Parasegetibacter sp. NRK P23: one gene and its partner. Each later gene encodes a partner of the first gene's protein in a complex. Links are inferred from orthologs where the notes say so. Each region holds a gene or a part of one and is shown on either strand. Other genes may lie near its edges. The genes, in order: M4J38_RS16765 and smc.

The links.
Region 2: the proteins of M4J38_RS16765 (region 1) and smc are in contact, whole or in part, in a crystal structure (PDB 3ZGX), measured with the Bacillus subtilis proteins. The link is inferred for Parasegetibacter sp. NRK P23 from one-to-one orthologs.

What each region holds. Positions count from the first base shown.
Region 1 is NZ_JAMDLG010000007.1:14,067-17,155, forward strand. Bases 101-2,943 are described here. They hold M4J38_RS16765 (ScpA family protein), read right to left. Parts: upstream 2,006-2,943; coding sequence 1,196-2,005; downstream 101-1,195. Other genes in these bases: dxs (1-deoxy-D-xylulose-5-phosphate synthase), read left to right, coding at 101-1,207; M4J38_RS16770 (DUF3078 domain-containing protein), read right to left, coding at 2,032-2,943. Outside these bases: more of dxs, read left to right, coding at 1-100; more of M4J38_RS16770, read right to left, coding at 2,944-2,970; large-conductance mechanosensitive channel protein MscL, read right to left, coding at 3,055-3,089. UniProt on the Bacillus subtilis protein: Participates in chromosomal partition during cell division. May act via the formation of a condensin-like complex containing Smc and ScpB that pull DNA away from mid-cell into both cell halves.
Region 2 is NZ_JAMDLG010000001.1:2,054,734-2,059,011, forward strand. Bases 29-4,060 are described here. They hold smc (chromosome segregation protein SMC), read right to left. Parts: upstream 3,748-4,060; coding sequence 229-3,747; downstream 29-228. Other genes in these bases: M4J38_RS08325 (arginase), read left to right, coding at 3,981-4,060. Also shown: more of M4J38_RS08325, read left to right, coding at 4,061-4,278. UniProt on the Bacillus subtilis protein: Required for chromosome condensation and partitioning.

The DNA of each region.
Region 1 (3,089 bases):
CAGTAACCTCTTTGAAGCGCTGAAGATCCGGTATTTCGGTCCGATAGACGGGCACAACATCACGAAGCTCGTGGACACGCTCCGTGACCTCAAAAATATTCCCGGCCCCAAACTGCTGCACATCGTTACCGTAAAAGGAAAAGGATATGCCCTGGCAGAAAAGGACCAGACCAAATGGCACGCGCCAGGGCTCTTCGATAAAATTACCGGAGAGATTTACAAGAAGAAATTTGATTTGCCTCAACCGCCGAAATACCAGGATGTATTTGGTCATACAATGATTGAACTGGCGGAAATGAACCCCAATATCATGGGCGTTACACCTGCGATGCCCAGCGGCTGTTCGCTGAAGTTCATGATGGATAAGATGCCCGACCGCGCTTTTGATGTGGGCATTTGCGAGCAACACGCCGTAACGGTTTCGGCAGGCATGGCCACACAGGGATTGCGCGTTTTCTGTAACATCTATTCTTCGTTTATGCAACGGGCCTTCGACCAGGTGGTGCATGATGTGGCCATTCAGAAACTACCCGTGGTACTTTGCCTGGACCGCGCCGGATTGGTGGGAGAAGATGGTCCCACGCACCATGGCGCTTACGATATCGCTTATTTCAGGTGTATTCCCAATATGATCATCAGTTCGCCGATGAATGAGTCGGAATTGCGTAACCTGATGTTTACCGCTCAACTCGATTCCAACGGTTATCCTTTTGTGATCCGTTACCCGAGGGGGGAAGGAGTAATGCCTGAATGGCGCACACCTTTGCAGGAGATCACCATCGGTACCGGCCGCAAATTAAAAGATGGGAAAGATGTGGCGATACTGAGTTTGGGACATCCCGGCAACTTTGCCGCCGCGGCCATCCGCAGCCTGCGTTCCGAAGGAATTGACCCTGCGCATTACGATATGCGTTTTGTGAAACCTCTGGATGAAGTAATGCTGCACGAAGTATTCTCAAAATATAAGAAAGTGGTTACCGTGGAAGACGGCACCGTTGTGGGCGGATTCGGCAGCGCCATCCTCGAGTTCATGGCCCAACACAATTACCAGGCGGAAGTCACTATATTGGGTATTCCCGACAGGTTGGTGGAACACGGCACCCTGAAAGAACTGCACCGCGAATGTGGTTACGATGCCGAAGGTATCGCCGACGCGGTACGCGCCATGCTAAGAGAAACAGTTACGGTAGAAACATTATTGCAATAAAGGATCGGGAGTGGGCGTTTCGCCCGCTTCCGCAATTTCCCTGTTCTCCGGCTCAATGTATTCGATGATGAAATTGTTACGGCCCTCGCCGGTCATGATCTTCAGGAATTTCATCTGTACCAGTTCCAGCATACTCAGGAACATGAAGATCGCATGAACGCGGTCGTTACACGATTCAAATATCTTCTCGAACGACATGGTCTTTTTGTGGGAGGCCAGGCTTATCATCGCTTCCCGGCTTTGCTCCATGGTGTATTTGTATTGCACCACGGTGTGCACGGGCTGGTTTTTCTTGTCGTATAAGCGCTGCATCACCCGTTCAAAAGCCTTCATGAGTTTGAACATGGAGATGGCCTGTATTTCCGTTCCTTCCCCGGCTTCCTCCCCGATATTGGAGAGGTCTTTCTGAAGGTTGCCTCTTTTCACCATCAGCATGCGGATGGCTTCCATTTCGCTGAGTTGCGTGGAGGCTTCCTTGAATTTTTTGTATTCGAGAATTTTATCGATCAGTTCCTGGCGGGGATCAATCTCGTTGCCCTGGGCGTCCAGTTCCTTGCGGGGAAGCAGCATCTTGGCCTTGATGCGCATGAGCGTGGACACGAAAAGGATGAATTCGCTGGACAATTCAATGTTCAGTTGTTCCTGCCCGTGAATGTATTCCAGGAAGTCTTTGATGATCCTGGTGATGGGAATATTATAGATATCCAGTTCATCTCTTTCGATGAAGAACAGCAGCAGATCGAACGGACCTTCGAACTGCGGCAGTTTAATCTGGTAGGAGGGAGTATTTGCGGCCATAGTGGTCAAAAGTAAGCAAAATGCCCTTAAAAACTGGTGGCGAATCCGACGCCGAGCAGTGATTTGATCTGCGTTCCCCAGCGCGATCCTTCCGGCTTCAGCGCGTCATCATCATAAATAATATCGAGGTTATAAGTAACCTGCAGCCATTTGTTTACTTTGAGTGCCAATAAGTTAGTGAAGAATACGTCTACATTGGCCGGGTTGTTCCGGTAATTCGAAAAGAGGTCGAGCCTTCCTTTGTAGCTGATGTTCTTCGCGAGTTCTTTGTTGTAATTCGCCGTAAGGAATCCACCGATCTCGTAGCGGTAGGTGCTGCCAGGCTCCACGCCATACAGTTCGGCCAGCCTGTTGGTGCGGCGGCTTACGATGATCCACCGCGAGGAAGCAGGGGAAAGAAATACACTGAACGTATTATTGGGCCGCCATTCAATACCGGGTGAGAGCAATAAGTTGGCGGGCGCAAGGAAGCTGGACGACAGTTCGCTGGTATCGGCGCCGGCGGCTGTTTTAAAGTAGCGGTAGCCATCGGTGAGCTGCGTCCGGAAATTGCCCATTACGGTGAAAAACCAAACGCCGGAGGTATCCAGTTGGCGGCCGTATTTGGAAAGTACATCAAAGCGGTCATCATTCTTCCGGAACCCAGTGGAGGTGGTGTTCACCATACCATAGTTCACATCGAAATTATTATCGAAGAAGTTCTTTCCATTTTTATACAATGCCTGGTAGTTGAGGAAAAGATTGTTGGCGAAAGTGAATTTATCCGCGCCTGCCGACCAGTTGGAAGAACTCCCCTGCGATAAGTTGATATTCAGCAATCCTTTCTGCATCCATCCTTCCGGTTGTTCATTGGGTTTGGTCACGTTTTTTGACGCATCTTCCCTCAGTTTTTTAACGGTGGCATCTTGTGCTGAAAGGGAAAGAGATAGGAGCAGTACAAAGGCGGAAAGGCCGGTCAGTTTCATGGTATCCTGTTTAATGAAAAGAGGCCGCCTTTGGTAGGCGGCCCCGCAAAAATAGCAATTGAACGGAAGGATAGAAAGCCGTTCTTATTTTTTTCTGAGTTCGTCGCGGATCTCCATGA
Region 2 (4,278 bases), on another replicon or contig:
GCGCCGTGGCGTCGTTGCGAGAAACAAAAACTCAACAGGCCGCACTTCAACCACTCCTTGCGTCTTTGTTCCTTTGCGTCTTCGCGTGAAATTCTTCCAAAAAAAAATGTCGGCCTTTCGGACCGACACCTTGTTCGAAAACAAGAATTACAACCTCAAATTGTGCCACGAAGATAATTCGCAGATTTAGTATTTTCTATACCCGGAACCGGGTAAAACACGAAAAGTTTAATTCAGCCCCCTGAAGTCCACCGGAACGAGTTTGCTTACCCCGGGTTCCTGCATAGTAACGCCGTAAATCACATCTACTGCGCTCATGGTCATCTTGTTGTGGGTTACAATGATGAACTGGCTGGTTTCGCTGAATTTGCGGATCATATTGGTGAATTTGCCCACGTTCGCATCGTCCAGCGGGGCATCCACTTCATCCAGGATACAGAATGGCGCGGGTTTGATCAGGTAGATGGCGAATAGCATAGCCGTTGCCGTGAGTGTTTTTTCCCCGCCACTCAATTGGGTGATGGTACTCGGACGTTTACCTTTTGGCTTGGCGATGATGTCTATACCTGTTTCGGCCAGGTTCTCCGGGTTTTCGAGAATCATATCACATTGGTCCTCTTCGGTGAACAGCGCTTTGAATACCTTGATAAAGTTTTCTTTTACCTGATTGAAAGTATCGAGAAACTTCTGGTTGGCCGTGGCTTCCACTTCCTGGATGGTTTGGAGCAATGATTCTTTTGCGGTAACAAGGTCATTCTTTTGTTCGAGAATGAATTCGTAGCGCTTTTTCATTTCCTGGAACGCTTCAATGGCGGTGGGGTTCACTTCGCCCATATTCTCCAGGCGTTTTTTCATCCTTTCGGCACTGGCCTGAAGGTCTTCCAGCGGCACATTGCCGGTTCTGTCCTGGTCGATGATATCATCAAGGTTCACGCGAAATTCCACGCTGAGGCGTTCTTTCATAGATGCAAGCTGAAGCTTGAGTTCGTTGAGCCGATCTTTGATTTCGCTCATGGCATGCTCCATCTGATCTTTCACCTTCTGCTTCTGGCGCAGCGCTGTTTCTTTTTCGTTCAGCACATTGCGCAGGTTATAATAAGCCTGGTCGGCTTCGTTCAGTTTTTTCTCTTCGGTTTCCTTGCGCTGCATCAGTTCGAGGAGCGCCTGTGAGGCGTTCTCAAACAACTCGGCGGACTCCTGGATATTTTCGGCTGTGGATGCCTGTTGGGCGGCATTCTGTTCAATCTGGCTTTTCAGGTCGGCGATCTGGTTGCGTTTGAACACCAGTTCCTGTTTCAGCGCGTTCACCTTGCTCTGCTGGCGCGTTACCTGTAGGTTATAATCATTGAACTGAGCGCTGGCCTGGTTGTATGCCTGTTCCGCCGCTGTATAGTCGGCTTCCAGGGCAATCATTTTTTCATTCACCTGCTCCCACTCATCGGTAAGGCGCAACAGCGCCTCGCGCACGTGTTCCACTTCCTGGTTGGTGCGCGCTATATTGGCTTCCTGCTCCTGCAAACGCTGCGTGCTGCTTTGTTGCTGGGCAGACAGGTTTTCAATTTTGTTTTGCAGGGCGAACACCTGGTTGGTGAGCCGGCTGATCTCTTCCTGTGTTTGTTTGATGGCCTGCTCTTTCAATTGTTCATTGAAAGCGATCACCTGGTTGTGCTTCGATTGAATGGTGGCTTTCAGGTTATCTACCACTATCTGCTGTGCGTCAATCTGCTCCTGTAGTTTTTCCAGGTTTTTGGCGCGACCGATCTTCTTTCCTTCAAACAGTCCCACGCTTCCCCCGGTAAGGGTATATTGTCCTTTTACGTATTTACCGGTTTTTTCCAGGATCACTTTTCCACCGTTCAACTGCAATGCGGCCTCGTCCTGTGCAATAAACACATTGCCCAGCAGGTGTTGTGCGAGCGGTTTGTATTTGTCCTCCACTTCAATTACCTGGAGCGCGGGAATGGTGCCTTCCGGTTGTTCAGCGCCGGCACCGGCTTCCTTCACCTGATCGAGAAGGAAAAAGTTGGCTTTTCCTTTTTTATTGTTGTCGAGCAGGTGCACCGCGGTGAGTCCTTCTTCCAGGTTCTCCACGATATAATAATTAAGGTAAGGTTCCAGCACGTTCTCTACTGCGGCGCGGAATTCTTCCTTCACATAAATGATGTCCTGTAAAATAGGCGCGGTATGGTTCCAGTTCGGATTCTTGTGCAGGAACTTTACGGATTCCGGATAGCCTTCCATGGAGTCGATCAGACTTTTCAGGAGCGCGTGTTCATTCTTGCGGGCATCCAGTTTCCTGTTCTCTTCCGCAAGCTGGTTGCGGAGTTCTTCCAGTTCACCCTGCGTTTGCAGTATCTGTTCTTTGGTGTTTTCGTGTTGTTGCTGCAGATCAGCCAGACTGGTCTTTTTTTCCGCCAGTTCCTTTTCCTTTTCCTGCTTTTCCACTTCCAGGGTTTTCACCTGTTCGGCACGTTGTGCATTTTCTTCCGTCAGCAGTTGAATAGAACGTTGCAGGTTCTGGATGGAAGTATCGGCAACGGCGACTTTTTTCTCCGCCTCAAACTGGTTGCGCTGGATTTGCTGGCTTGCCTTGCGGATATCATCAATGGCCACACGTTTTTCATCGAAGGATCGGCGCTTCGCGTCAACCGCATCGCGCATATCGTCGAGGTTGAACTGAAGGGTTTCCAGTACGCCCTCTCCTTCTTCGATCTGCTGGCCGGTGAATTCGATGGATTCTTCCAGTCCTTTTAATTGTCCGTCGGCTTTTTCGAGGAATTCTTTGAGCGAAGTTTCCCTTTCACGCAGGTAATGCAGTTTTTGAGAAGCGAGGTTCTTTTCGTTCTCTTTGGTGCGCAGGGTTTGAAGCAGGTCGTTGAATTCGTGCTGCATCGATTGAAGCGCGCGCTCTTTTTCAATGAACCCAACTTTTTCCTGTTCCACGGCCGCTTCTTCCAGCGCTATCTCTGCTTCCAGCTTCGTCTTCTTATCGGTTTCCTCGTCCTGTTGCTGGTTGAGTTCCCTGTAAGTGATGTTGAATCCTTCGAGTGCGGCCTTCGCGAGTTCTATGCTTACTTCCTTGTATTCCTTTTTGATTTCATAGAACTTTTCGGCTTTCTTCGCCTGGTTCTCCAGCGATTTCAACTGGTTGTTGATCTCAAAAAGCAGGTCCTCGATCCGGTTCAGGTCCTGTTCCGTGGCATCCAGTTTTTGTTTGGCTTCTTTCTTCCTCGTTTTGTAAATGGAAATGCCCGCGGCCTGCTCCAGCATTCTGCGGCGGCTGTTGTCTTTATCTTTAATGATGTCGTCCACCATACCCAGTTCGATGATCGCGTAGGAATCGGTGGAAACACCGGTATCCATGAACAGGTTGTGGATGTCTTTCAGACGACAGGAAACATCATTCAATCTGTATTCACTTTCCCCGCTCTTATAGAATTTCCGGCTGATGGTTACCGTATTGAATTCGGTGGGCAGCAGGTTCTTGGTATTTTCAAAGGTGAGCGACACTTCAGCCAATCCGCTCGCCGAACGGGTTCTAGAACCGTTGAACACCAGGCTTTCCAGGTTCTCGGAGCGGAGGTTGCTGATCTTGTGTTCACCGATCACCCAACGGATGGAGTCAACAATATTGCTCTTTCCGCAGCCATTCGGTCCAACAATACCGGTGATGTTCTGGTCGAAATTCACGACGGTCTTATCGGCAAAACTTTTGAATCCCTTGATTTCTAAACTCTTTAATCGCACAGTACTTCAGTTTTTCAGGATGGCAAATATAATTTTTAGAACGGGTACCCCCTATGCCCTATCCCGCTAGTTATTCCATAGTTATGCACGGATTGTTCACATTTCAACTAAACAAATGTGGATAAACCCCGGACACGAATGAACTGAAAGTTAAATATGACATGGTACTGAACACATTGTGTTTATCTCCGGGGGAATACCTACCTTAGCCGCACGGTTGCTAACTAAGTTTTATGAAGAACATCAAACTGATAGAAGTGCCCTCCGAAATCGGAGCCGGTACCAGAGGAGCGAGCCTGGGGGTGGATGCCATTAAGATCGCCGCATTGGATTTCATGAGTAATTTTTTCGTGCATTTTCCTTCGGAAAAGATTCCGCATGAAAATAAATTATTATTTGAACCTATTGAAAGTCCGTACGCGAAACGCATCAACGGGCTGCTCACCATGTACGAAAGGGTGAGTAAAGCCGTAAGCGAAACCATTTCCAATAATTTTTTCCCGGTGGTCCTCAGTGGCGATCACAGCATTG